Regions from separate parts of the Nocardia sp. NPDC006044 genome, predicted to be linked through region 2. Evidence: riboswitches for the same ligand, from Rfam matches in the RefSeq annotation. Region 2 holds a riboswitch; the other holds the start of a gene.

Region 1 (6,072 bases), 740 kb from region 2:
AAGCGGCGCACTCTTATCTCGGATTCGGCATCAGGGCAATGCCTCCCGCCTGACGTCACCCGGAGGTGCACGATGAAGACCTTGTCAGCCGACCGATCATTGCCTGATCAGCGCGAACTGGTGGCCGCCTTCGGCGGCAACGCCGGCGATCCGGTCACCGACCATCCGATCATCGACCTGGCCCGCCGACTGGCCACGCTGCACCGCCAGCGGCACGGCAACCCGCTCGGAGCCGCCGGAATCGATTGCCGCCGCGCCGAATTGGTCGCCGCCATCGACAACTGGGTGGCCACCCAACTTCCTCGCCGCAGTTGCACCGAGCATCTGCGCACCGGGTCGCTCGGTGCCATGGTCGATCGCATGGCCGCGGCGCACGCGCATGCCAGCCATCTGCTGCACACCGCGGAAAAAGTCTCCGACCTCCGGGTACATGCGGCGTGGTACCGGCTCGCCGCGTTGGCCGACGAGTGGGCGGATCTCATCGTGGGCGCGGTGCGAAAAGCGTAGTGGCGCAGGGGTACCCGGCCTGCGCGGACATTCTCAGCACCGAACTACGAGAACCGCGGGCAATCAGCGGGAAAATGTCCGCGCAGGCCGGGTCAGGCAACCAGCTCGGGCTGCGCCAACTGCAACTGTCGCGCCGAGAACCAGCGCATAGCTTTCGCGAGCAGCGGCAGCATGAGCACCATCAGCAGCAAGCGCATGCTCTGCACGCAGGTGATCAGCGGCAGGTTCGCGTCCATCGACTCGGCCGTGGCCAGCACCGCGTTGATGCCGCCGGGCGTGGTGGCCAGGTAGATGTCGGAGAGCTCGAGATCGACGAACGTGGCGACCGCGAAGGCGAGTCCGGCGACGATCGCGGACAACGCGACGATGGTGACCGTCATGCCGGGGATCATCCGGGCCATCTCGCGAACCACGGTGCGGGTGAACCGGGTTCCGACCTCGAAACCGATGAGCACGAACAGCAGATCCTTGAACAGGTTCGTCGGCGCGTACCCGTGGCTGACGCCCAGCGCGGTGAGCACCGCGGTCATCAGCATCGGCCCGATCAGCGCCGGGCTCGGCAGTCCGAGCCGCCTGCCCAGCTTGGTGCCGATGACGCACAGCATCACCGCGATGGACAACCCGGCGACCTGATCCCCGCGCCCGACGATCATCCAGAACGGCAGATCGGGATTGGTCACCGCGCCGCCGAGCGTCACCTTCTCGTTGCTCAGCCCGCCGCCGCTGTTGCTCAGCAGCGCGCCGAGGGCCGGCGCGCTCACCGCGACCAGCGCGACCCGCAGGTACTGCATGAACGCCACCTGACGCGGATCGGCGTCCATATCGTCGGCCACCGCCACCACCGCGGCGGAACCGCCGGCCAGCAGCCCGAGCGTCGCGGTCGGCAGTTCGACGTGCGCGAAGCGGGCGAACACCACCGCCACCAGCAGGCTGATCAACAGGGTCGCCACGGTCACCGCGAGCACCGGAATCAACGCCAGCCCGATACTCGACAGCAGCGAGATCTCCAGATAACTGCCCATCAGCACACCGAGCATGGACTGCACGCCGCACGTCAGCTGGCGGGGCATCGGCGCGGGCAACTTCCCGGCCAACGCGAGGGCGCCGCCGACGACGATCGCGAGAATCATCTGCGGCGCGGGAAAATTCACCCGATCGAGCAACTCGGCCCCGGCAAGCACCGAGGTAAGCAGAGCTACCCAACCGATCACTTGCCTCCGAGTCATACCTCGTGATCCTGGCCCTAGACGGTGAACAGACCGTTACAACTCCGTTATCGCGGTTAACGGCCGGTGTGATCCCGGCCGCAGGACACCAATCCCCAGTTCAGAACGGACATTTCCCAAGCCCTGCATTGGTTCGTACTCTGCCCGGTTTCCAGAGTACCGATTCGAGCGAACTTGCAGTTCATGGTTGTTCAGTTGCGTCGGCAAGGCGCCTCGGGCACTCGCCCGTGCAGGCGCTCGGCATGAATCGCGCGGACCGCCGAATCGCCACGTGTACTATTCGCCCGAACCACCCCCACCGCGGGAGCTCGGGCAAGGCCGGGCTGAGAGGGCGGACCCCAGCGCTTCGCCGACCGCATGAACCTGTCCGGGTAATGCCGGCGTAGGAAGAGCGTTTCGGGCATGTCTTCATCGACCCTGCACAACTCCGAACGGCACGAGGCCCCCTTCACCCTCGACGAGCCCGCCCCGAAGGTGCTGTCCTTCTGGGATCAGAGCGCATTCTGGGCAAACCTGGGTGTCAGCCTCATCGCCTTCTCCGGCGCGTACACCGTGCTGGCACCGAATTCCGAAGGCGCACCGCAGATTTCCATCTCCGCGGGCATCCTCGCGATGATCGTCGGCACGGTCGTCGGCGGTCTGATGCTCGGCCTGGCGGCGATCCCCGGCGCCAAGACCGGCAAGCCGGCGATGGTCCTGCTGCGCGGCCTGTTCGGCGCGAAACTCAGCTATCTGCCCACCGTGTTGAACATCGCCCAGCTGATCGGCTGGGGCACCTTCGAATTGATCGTGATCGGCGACGCGGCCGACGAGCTGTTCGGCGGCGGTCCGCACTGGCTCTACGTGGTGGCCGCAGGCGTGCTCACCACGGCGCTGACCATCTGGCCGCTCGGCTCGGTCCGGCTGCTGCGCCGGTTCGTCACGATCGGCGTGGTGATCGCGCTGATCTGGTTCTACATCCAGTTCTTCCGCACCGGGCTGCCCGATCTGTCGGCCAACCCCGGCCCGCACGGCAGCGGCCCGTTCGGCGCCGACTGGAACCTCTTCTGGATCGCTACCGACGCGGCGCTCGCGGTGTCTATCTCCTGGGTGCCGGTGGCCGCGGACTACACCCGGCACTCGCGCGGCACCGGGTCGGCGTTCGGCGCGGCCAGCGGGGCCTACGCGATCACTCAGATCGTGGCCTACACGCTCGGCCTGTTCGCGCTGGCCAGGGCGACCGGGGACGGCCAGTACTCGCCGTTCCTCCAGGTGAGTCTCGGCGGCCTGTTCTTCTTCGTGTTCGTGCTGCGCGAGGCGGACCAGTCGTTCGCCAACGTGTATTCCACCGCCGTCTCGATCCAGAACCTGGCCCCGCGCATCGACCGGCGGATCCTGTCGATCGGACTGGGCGTGCTGATCACGGTGCTCGCGTTGCGGCTGAACATGGCCAATTACTTCGGCTTCCTCGGGCTGATCGGGTCGGTGTTCGTGCCACTGCTCGGCGTGCTCGTCGCCGACTTCTTCCTGCGTGCGAAGGGCGACTGGAACACCGCCGACGACGCCCCGCCGCGCTGGGGGATGATCGTCGCCTGGCTGGCCGGGCTCTCGGTGTACCAGCTGATCAATCCGGGCGATGCCGGCGTGTGGACCGACTTCTGGGTGCACGTGCAGGAGCAGCTGCACTTCACCAAGCAGGCGTGGATGAGCGCGTCGCTGCTGTCGTTCCTCGCCGCGCTGGTGGTCGCGTGGGCATTCGGCCGGATCTCGACGCTCCGGCGTGCCCGGGTAACCGGCGGCACATCCGCGTAGCTGCCACGATGGACTGATGGGCGAAGTCAGGATCGGCACCTCGGGGTGGGTGTATCCGCCCTGGCGCGGCGTCTTCTATCCCAAAGGGGTGACACAGAAGCGTGAGCTCGCGTATTTGTCGGAACAGCTGAACAGCGTCGAGATCAACGGCTCGTTCTACGCGCTGCAGCGCCCGTCGAGTTATCAGAACTGGGCGAGTCAGACGCCGGACGACTTCGTCTTCGCGGTGAAGGGCAGCAGATTCATCACGCACATGAAGCGGCTGCGCGACGGCGATGAGCTGCTGGCGAACTTCCTCGCCTCCGGAATGCTGGCCCTGGGCCCCAAATTGGGCCCGATCCTCTGGCAGCTGCCGCCGAACTTCCCGTTCGATCCGGACGTGCTGACCAACTTTTTCGACCACCTCCCCCGGACCACAACGCAGGCCGCGGAGATAGCGAAACAGCATGACCATCGGGTGGATCCGGCGTATACGACCACCGACGCGAACCGTCCGCTGCGGCACGCCCTGGAGGTCCGCCACCCCAGTTTCGTCACGGCAGAATTCACCGACCTGTTGACCAAGCATGAGATCGCCCTCGTAATCGCCGATGCCGCAGGCAAATTCCCGATGATCGAGGAGGCTACCGCGGACTTCGTCTATATCCGGCTGCACGGTCACGACGAGCTGTACGTCAGCGGCTACACCGACGAGGGCCTCGACATGTGGGCCGGCAAGATCCGCGGCTGGTCCGCCGATCACGACGTCTACTGCTACTTCGACAACGATGCCAAGGTCATGGCCCCGCGCGACGCCCTGGCCCTGCGCGCCCGCCTGGCCTAGCCGGGGCCCGAGTACACGGGCCCCGGCTGATCAGCAGCAGAGAGCGGTCAGTGGCCGAGCGTGCCGACGCTCAGGAAGCCGAGCAGGTCGTGCCGGGTGATGACGCCGACCGGCTTGCCCTCCTCGACCACCATCAGCGCGTCGGTGTCCGACAGCGCCTTGGTCGCGGCGGAAATCGGCTCGCCCGCGCCGATCAGCGGGAACGACGGGCTCATGTGCTTGCCGACCGAATCGGTCAGGTGCGCACGGCCTTCGAACACCGCCGAGAGCAGATCGCGCTCCGAGACGCTGCCCGCGACCTCGCCCGCCATCACCGGCGGCTCCGCGCCGACGACGGGCATCTGCGATACGCCGTACTCGCGCAGGATCTCGATCGCGTCGCGCAGGGTCTCCGACGGATGGGTGTGCACCAGGTCGGGCAGCTCGCCGGACTTGCCCCGCAGCACGTCGCCGACCAGCGGTTCGACCATGCTGCCGTCGAGCCGCTCGCGCAGGAAGCCGTAGGAGCTCATCCACTGGTCGTTGAAGATCTTGGACAGGTAGCCACGGCCACCGTCGGGCAGCAGCACCACGACCACGGCGTCCGGGTCACGCTTGGCGACCTCGATCGCCGCGACCACGGCCATGCCGCACGAGCCGCCGACCAGCAGGCCCTCCTCGCGGGCCAGGCGGCGGGTCATGTCGAAGGAGTCCGCGTCGGAGACGGCGATGATCTCGTCCGGGATGGCCGGGTCGTAGGCGGACGGCCAGAAGTCCTCGCCGACGCCCTCGACCAGGTACGGCCGACCGGTGCCGCCGGAGTACACCGAACCCTCGGGGTCGGCGCCGATGATCTTCACCTTGCCGCCGGACACCTCCTTGAGGTAGCGCCCGACGCCGGTGATGGTGCCGCCGGTGCCGACGCCGGCGATGAAGTGGGTGACCTTGCCCTCGGTGTCGCGCCAGATCTCCGGGCCGGTGGTCTCGTAGTGACTGTCCGGGCCGCCCGGGTTGGAGTACTGGTCCGGCTTCCACGCGCCGTCGATCTCGCCGACCAGACGGTTGGACACGCTGTAGTAGCTGGCCGGGTCCTCCGGCGCGACGGCGGTCGGGCACACGACGACCTCGGCGCCGTACGCGCGCAGCACGTTGCGCTTGTCCTCGCTGACCTTGTCCGGGCAGACGAAGACGCAGTGGTAGCCACGCTGCTGGGCGACCAGGGCGAGACCGACGCCGGTGTTGCCGGAGGTGGGTTCGACGATGGTGCCGCCGGGGCGTAGCTGCCCGGACTTCTCCGCGGCGTCGATCATCTTCACCGCGATCCGGTCCTTGGAGCTACCACCCGGGTTCAGGTATTCGATCTTGGCCGCCACCAGTCCGGCGTTCGGGCCCACAACAGAGTTCAACCGGACCAGCGGCGTATTGCCGATGAGGTCCACGACATGGTCGGCGATGCGCATGCGCCCCATAGTTCCAGATGGACCCGGTGTGAGTTGGCGCACGCCACGCGCAACCCCGTCCGGTGCGACAAACCGGGATTCCAGCAAACCCCATTTAGGATCCGAACCATGAAGCAGCCGAACATCGCCAGGGCCGGCGTTGTTCTGGCCGGAGCGGCACTGGCCGCGCTGGCCGGACCGGGCGCGCAGGCGAACGCAGTCACCATCGAATTCCCGCAGGTGCCGACGCTCGCCTATGGCGGCCTGTGCGGCACGACCATTCGTACCTGGGCCGATGTCAGCCCAG
Region 2 (6,072 bases):
GGCGCAAGAGAATCGGATCTGTTCGCGATCGCCGAGCGCAATACCCGGGCCGAAGGCGGGCTCGACCTGATGACCGCCGATATCGACGGCATGGACGATGTGGATATTCAAATGCTCTACGGGGCATCGGATTTCGTCACCGCGCACGTGCGCTGGCTGGATGACTATCCGGTCGTCGGTCCGTGGGGCGCGTTGCTGGTCATTCCGGGGCACACCCACCTGCTGGTCCATCCGATCACCGGCCCAACGGTTTTCGCGGGAACCAGCCTGCTCGCCGAACTCCTGGTCGCGGGCGAGCTCCGGTCCCGGCCGGTCAGCCGCTCCATCTACTGGTGGCGCAACCGAATCGCCATCGATATCGCCGCCACCATTCAGGGCGGCGGCGAGTCGATGGAAGTCGTCCCGGCCGAGCACTTCGAGTCGCTGCTCGAGATCATGCGCCGGGACTGAGCCGGCCGGTTCCCGCACGCAGGGGGTGCGGGAACCGGAGGCGTTGCCGGACAGTCGAATCCGGAACTACGTGACGATCGGCAGGTACACCGCGCTGCCGCTGTCGGCGAACTCGGCGGACTTCTCCGCCATCCCGGCCTCGATCGCCTCGACATCGGTCAGCTGGTTGCGCTCCGCGTACTCGCGCACGTCCGCGGAGATGCGCATCGAGCAGAACTTCGGCCCGCACATCGAGCAGAAGTGCGCGGTCTTGGCCGGCTCGGCGGGCATGGTCTCGTCGTGGTACTCCCGCGCTGTGTCCGGATCCAGCGACAGCGCGAACTGGTCGCGCCAGCGGAATTCGAAACGGGCCTTGGACAATTCGTTGTCCCGGTCCTGCGCGTGCGGGTGCCCCTTGGCCAGGTCGGCGGCGTGCGCGGCGATCTTGTAGGTGATCACGCCGACCTTGACGTCGTCCCGGTTGGGCAGCCCGAGGTGCTCTTTCGGGGTGACGTAGCAGAGCATGGCGGTGCCCGCCTGCGCGATGATCGCGGCGCCGATCGCCGAGGTGATGTGGTCGTAGGCGGGCGCGATATCGGTGGCGAGCGGGCCGAGGGTGTAGAACGGCGCCTCTTCGCACAGCTCCTCCTCGAGCCGCACGTTCTCCACGATCTTGTGCATCGGCACGTGCCCGGGACCCTCGATCATCACCTGCACGCCAAAGGATTTGGCGATCTTCGTCAGCTCGCCGAGCGTGCGCAGCTCGGCGAACTGCGCCTCGTCGTTGGCGTCGGCGATCGACCCCGGCCGCAGGCCGTCGCCGAGGGAGAAGGTCACGTCGTACTTCGCCAGGATCTCGCACAGCTCGGCGAAGTGGGTGTACAGGAACGACTCCTGATGATGTGCCAGACACCAAGCGGCCATGATGGATCCGCCGCGCGAGACGATCCCGGTGACCCGCTTGGCGGTCAGCGGCACGTAACGCAGCAGCACACCCGCGTGCACGGTCATGTAGTCCACGCCCTGCTCGCACTGCTCGATCACCGTGTCGCGGTAGATCTCCCAGGTGAGCTTGGTCGGATCGCCGTTCACCTTCTCCAGCGCCTGGTAGATCGGCACGGTGCCGACCGGGACGGGGGAGTTGCGCAGGATCCACTCGCGGGTCTCGTGAATGTTCTTGCCGGTGGACAGGTCCATGATGGTGTCCGCGCCCCAGCGGGTGGCCCACACCATCTTCTCCACCTCCTCGGCGATCGAGGAGGAGACGGCCGAGTTGCCGATGTTCGCGTTGATCTTCACCAGGAACTTCTTGCCGATGATGGTCGGCTCCAGCTCCGGATGCTTGTGATTGGCGGGAATCACCGCGCGACCGCGGGCCACCTCGTCGCGCACCAGCTCGGGCGTCACCCCTTCGCGCGCGGCGATGAAGCGCATCTCGGGCGTGATGATGCCCTGCCGCGCCCAGGCAAGCTGGGTCGGCGGGCCTTCTACCTCGGGCTTGGCCCAGGTATCACGCAATTTCGGCAGGCCCGACTCCAGGTCGATCTGAGCGGTGTCGTCGGTGTATGGGCCCGAGGTGTCGTAGACGTCGAAATGCTCGCCGTTCGTCAGGTTGACCCGGCGGACCGGTATGCGCAGCCCGTCTACCTCGGTGTAATGCTTGACACTGCCCTCGATGGGTCCGGTGGTGACGGTGTCGATGATCTCGGATCCGTCTGTGGACGCAGCAGTAGCCATGATCGTTCCTCCCTACGCCGGCATTACCCGGTCAGGTTCATACGGTCGACGGCCCTAGCCGTCCTCTCAGCCCGCTGGTGCGAGCCCCCGTTGGCGTGTGAAATTTTCCAGCCCGAGACTACCTGCCTTCCCTGGGAGTCCGCCCCATGATCGGCGGAAGACCGACGTCACTTGCCGTTGTAGGCGTCGCGCATCTGTTGCAGCACGATCTTCTTCATCCCGAACATCGCGCGCATCGCGCGGTTCACCGCCTCCCGGTCGTCGCCGGTGACCAGCTCGGTCGCCTCGGCCGGCCAGATCTGCCACGGCACGCCGTATTTGTCGTTCAGCCAACCGCATTCGATCTCCTGTCCGCCATCGGCGAGCAACGCGGTCCACAGCCGGTCGACCTCGTCCTGTCCGTCACAGTTGACCAATAGCGACATGGCATGGGTGTAGTGGTATTCGCCGCCGCCGTTGATCGCGGTGAACTTCTGGCCGTTGAGTTCGAAGTCGACGGTGATGGCCAGATCCGTCGGCCGGTTGGTCGCCTCGCTGTGGTACTGCACGTCGGTGATCTTGGAGTCGGCGAACAGCGAGCAATAGAACTCGGCGGCTTCCTCCGCCTGGGTGTCGAACCACAGGTTGGTGACGATCTTTTGCATGGTGATCCTCCTGGCCGGTGTCGGTATACCTGTGCAGACGAGGCGGGCGCCGGGAAGTCATCGCTGTGCGAACGAAAAGTCTGGCCCCCGACCGAATTCCGGTCGAGGGCCAGGCCAGTGGTGAGAACTAACGCTCGCGCGGGCCGATCGGGAACCCGAGCGCGCCGAAGGTGGCGTTCAGGTTGATCTCGATCTGGGTCAGCAAGGCGTTGAAATCGGCCAGCATGGACACCACATTGTCGGTGCGGCAGCCGACCTGATCGGGCGCGTTCGGCGCCAGCCTGCCCTTCATCCAGTTGAGCGTGCCGGCCATGCCGAGCGACGGCAGGCTCAGATGCTCGCTGAGATGATCGCGGGTGTAGACCACGGACGCGCCGCCGGCACACCACTGCTGGTTCAGCCGGTCATTTGTCCATACCGGGACCGCCTCGTCGAAGACGCCCTGGTACAAGAAGATCGGTGCGGTGGGGATATTGCGGCCGAGCACCGTTTGCTCGAAGGTCTCCTTGATCTCCGGCACCTGGAGGAAGTCGGGAATCGGGATGGTCAGCATTCGCCCGTAATCGACGAACATCTGGGTGAGCGCGTTGCGCGGCAGGCACTGCCGCTCGGTCCGGTCCATCAGCGCCCGGCCCTCGGGCGTCAGATACCGATCGGCCGCCTCCTTGAACTTCGGATAGGCCTTGCGCAGCGACGAAATACCGATGCCGATCAGCGAGGAGAACATCGACCCGTTGACGTGCAGCAGCGACACCACGTCCGAGGTGGGCGAGCCCATGGCGATGCCCTTGACGTTGAGTTCCGGCGCGTAGGTCGGCTGCATCTCCGCCGCCCAGCCCGAACCCATGCCGCCACCGGAGAAGCCCCACATGGCGACCGGGGTATTCGCCCCGTCCAGGCCGAGCGGCTGGAAGCCCTCGGCGGCGCGGATGCCGTCGAGGGTCATGTAGCCGGGTTCCTTCGGCACCGTGAGGTGACCGTCGAGTCCCTCGTAGTCCGGCACCGAGATCGCCCAGCCTTGGCTGATCAATGCGGCGATCGCGATCAGTTCGCTTTGCGAGTGGATGCCCTCCAGGCCGGCCAGGCCCGAACCCTGTTGCAGCACATACGACGGCGAGCAGTCGTTGCTGGCGCTGTCGTAATAGAACTGGAGTGAGACCAGCGGACGGGAACGATTCGGGTCGGCGCCCGCGGGCAGGATGACCGTGGTGACGGCGACCGTGGGCTGGTCGTTGAGATCAGTGGTGCGGTAGAGCAGCTGCCAGGAGCGCACATTCAGCGGCAGCACGGTCAGGACCGCCAGGCGCACCTCCCGCGAGCGCAGAATCGCGCCGGGCGCCTGGTCGGCGAACCCTTCGGGAGGCTGATAGAACGAGTCGTCGTGCGGGAGTGGCACTGCCGCGGCGGGCGCGGGGGCGACCGCACCGGTCAGCAGGACGGTGGCCATGGCGAACGCCATGGTCACCAACACGGCCACCGAACGTAGACCGGTCCGCGGGTTAGCGGCCGGATCACCGTTGATCACTGACACGTATGCGTCCTTCCTCATCAAGGTGACAGCGATTACAGCACGTGGCCGTGTTACTAACAAGAACTCTTTCTAGAAGTCATCGAGCTATGGTCGAGGGTATGACCCGCAGCAAATCCGCCGCGCGGCCTGCCGAGGGGCAGGCCCGCCGCCGGATCCGTGGACTCGACGCCGAGCAGCGCAGCGCACAGCGGCGTAATCAACTGCTCGACGCGGCCACCGAACTGTTTGCCGAGCACAGCTATTCGGGCACATCGATCGAGCAGATCTGTCAGCGCGCCTATGTCGGAACCAAGGGTTTCTACGACCATTTCGAGAGCAAGGAAGCGTGCTACATCGCGCTGCTCCAGCAGCTCACCGCGCAGATCCAGCAACGGGTGATCGCCGGCGCCGTCGCGGCCGCCGAGTTGTCCTGGCCGGAGCGGGCCGAGCCGGTGCTCGCCGCGTTCGTGCACGCCATCGCCGACGACCCGCGCCTGGCGAAGGTGACTTTCGGTGAGGCGGGCGGTATTTCGCCGACGGTCGAGCGGATCCGGCGCAGCAACCGGCGCTGGTCGGCGGCATTCCTGGATCGGGAGTGGTCCGGGGAGCCGGACGGTGATCCGCGCGTGCAGCGGGCCCGGCTGGCCTTGGCGCTGGCCACCATCGGCGGCATGTTCGAACTGGTCGCGGACTGGCTGCACCATCACGACGACGGTGGCACGCCGGACGGCGTGGACACGCTCATCGAGGATCTGACCGGGTTCATCGCGGTGGTGTACGCCGGCCGGGGAGTCGTTGCGGGACAGTAGATTCAGCGCGGACGACGCGAGCCGGGCCGATCGATCCGACCCGGCTCGCGTCGCTGTGCGGTCCGGTTATCCGCGCGGACGCGCGGGGCGGATCCGGCCGCGGACCTCGCCGAGACCGATGCGCTGGGCGTCCGGGCCGGGCGCGGACGCGGTGATGACCACCTCGTCGCCGTCCTCCAGGAACGTGCGCTTCTGACCGTTCACCAGGATGGGTTCGCTTCCGCCCCAGGACAGTTCGATGAACGAGCCGCGCTGGTCGGGGTCCGGCCCGGAGATGGTGCCGGACGCGTAGAGGTCGCCGGTGCGGGTGCTCGCGCCGTTCGCGGTGAGATGGGCCAGCATCTGCGCCGGTGACCAGTACATCCGGGAGAACGGCGGGTATGAGACCGCCTCGCCGTTCCAGGCCACCGTCAGTTCGATGTCGAGCCCCCACGGCTCCTTTTCTTGCAGATAGGGCAGCGGCTGCGGGTGCTGCTCGGGGGTGGGCACCCGCGCGGATTCCAGCGCGGCCAGCGGCGTGACCCACGGCGAGATCGACGTCGCGAAGGACTTGCCGAGGAACGGGCCGAGCGGCTGATACTCCCAGGCCTGGATGTCGCGGGCGGACCAGTCGTTGACCAGCGCGACCCCGAACACCCGCTCGGCGAACTCGCCGGTTTCCACCGGATCGCCGAGCTCGGAGCCGACACCGACCAGGAAGCCGAGCTCGGCCTCGATGTCGAGTCGCCGCGAGGGACCGAAATCCGGTGTGCCCGAATCGGTCCGGCGTTGACCGTTGGGGCGGATCACCTCGGTGCCGGACACCACCACGGTGCCGGCTCGGCCGTGGTACCCGACCGGCAGGTGCCGCCAATTCGGCAGCAGCGGTTCGCTGTCCGGGCGGAACAGGCGGCCGAGGTTCGTCGCGTGGTCGAGGCTGGCGTAGACGTCGACGTAGTCGCCG

What was found. Region 2 has a riboswitch for thiamine pyrophosphate ahead of thiC (phosphomethylpyrimidine synthase ThiC). Riboswitches for the same ligand answer to the same signal wherever they lie in the genome.
Region 1: it holds a riboswitch for thiamine pyrophosphate, as region 2 does, so the genes downstream of both, ACFYO1_RS18625 (purine-cytosine permease family protein) here and thiC (phosphomethylpyrimidine synthase ThiC) in region 2, are expected to answer to the same signal.

Annotation. Positions count from the first base shown of each region.
Region 1 is NZ_JBIAID010000002.1:222,536-228,607, forward strand. Features, by position in the region: gene ACFYO1_RS18615 (DUF4254 domain-containing protein) at 73-507, shown strand; gene ACFYO1_RS18620 (AbrB family transcriptional regulator) at 600-1,733, opposite strand; TPP riboswitch at 2,024-2,139, shown strand; gene ACFYO1_RS18625 (purine-cytosine permease family protein) at 2,136-3,524, shown strand; gene ACFYO1_RS18630 (DUF72 domain-containing protein) at 3,541-4,347, shown strand; gene ACFYO1_RS18635 (cystathionine beta-synthase) at 4,395-5,786, opposite strand; gene ACFYO1_RS18640 (hypothetical protein) at 5,895-6,072, shown strand, end outside.
Region 2 is NZ_JBIAID010000002.1:958,454-964,525, reverse strand. Features, by position in the region: gene ACFYO1_RS21985 (hypothetical protein) at 1-450, shown strand, start outside; gene thiC (phosphomethylpyrimidine synthase ThiC) at 517-2,166, opposite strand; TPP riboswitch at 2,158-2,267, opposite strand; gene ACFYO1_RS21975 (VOC family protein) at 2,334-2,810, opposite strand; gene ACFYO1_RS21970 (lipase family protein) at 2,938-4,341, opposite strand; gene ACFYO1_RS21965 (TetR/AcrR family transcriptional regulator) at 4,440-5,129, shown strand; gene fahA (fumarylacetoacetase) at 5,196-6,072, opposite strand, start outside.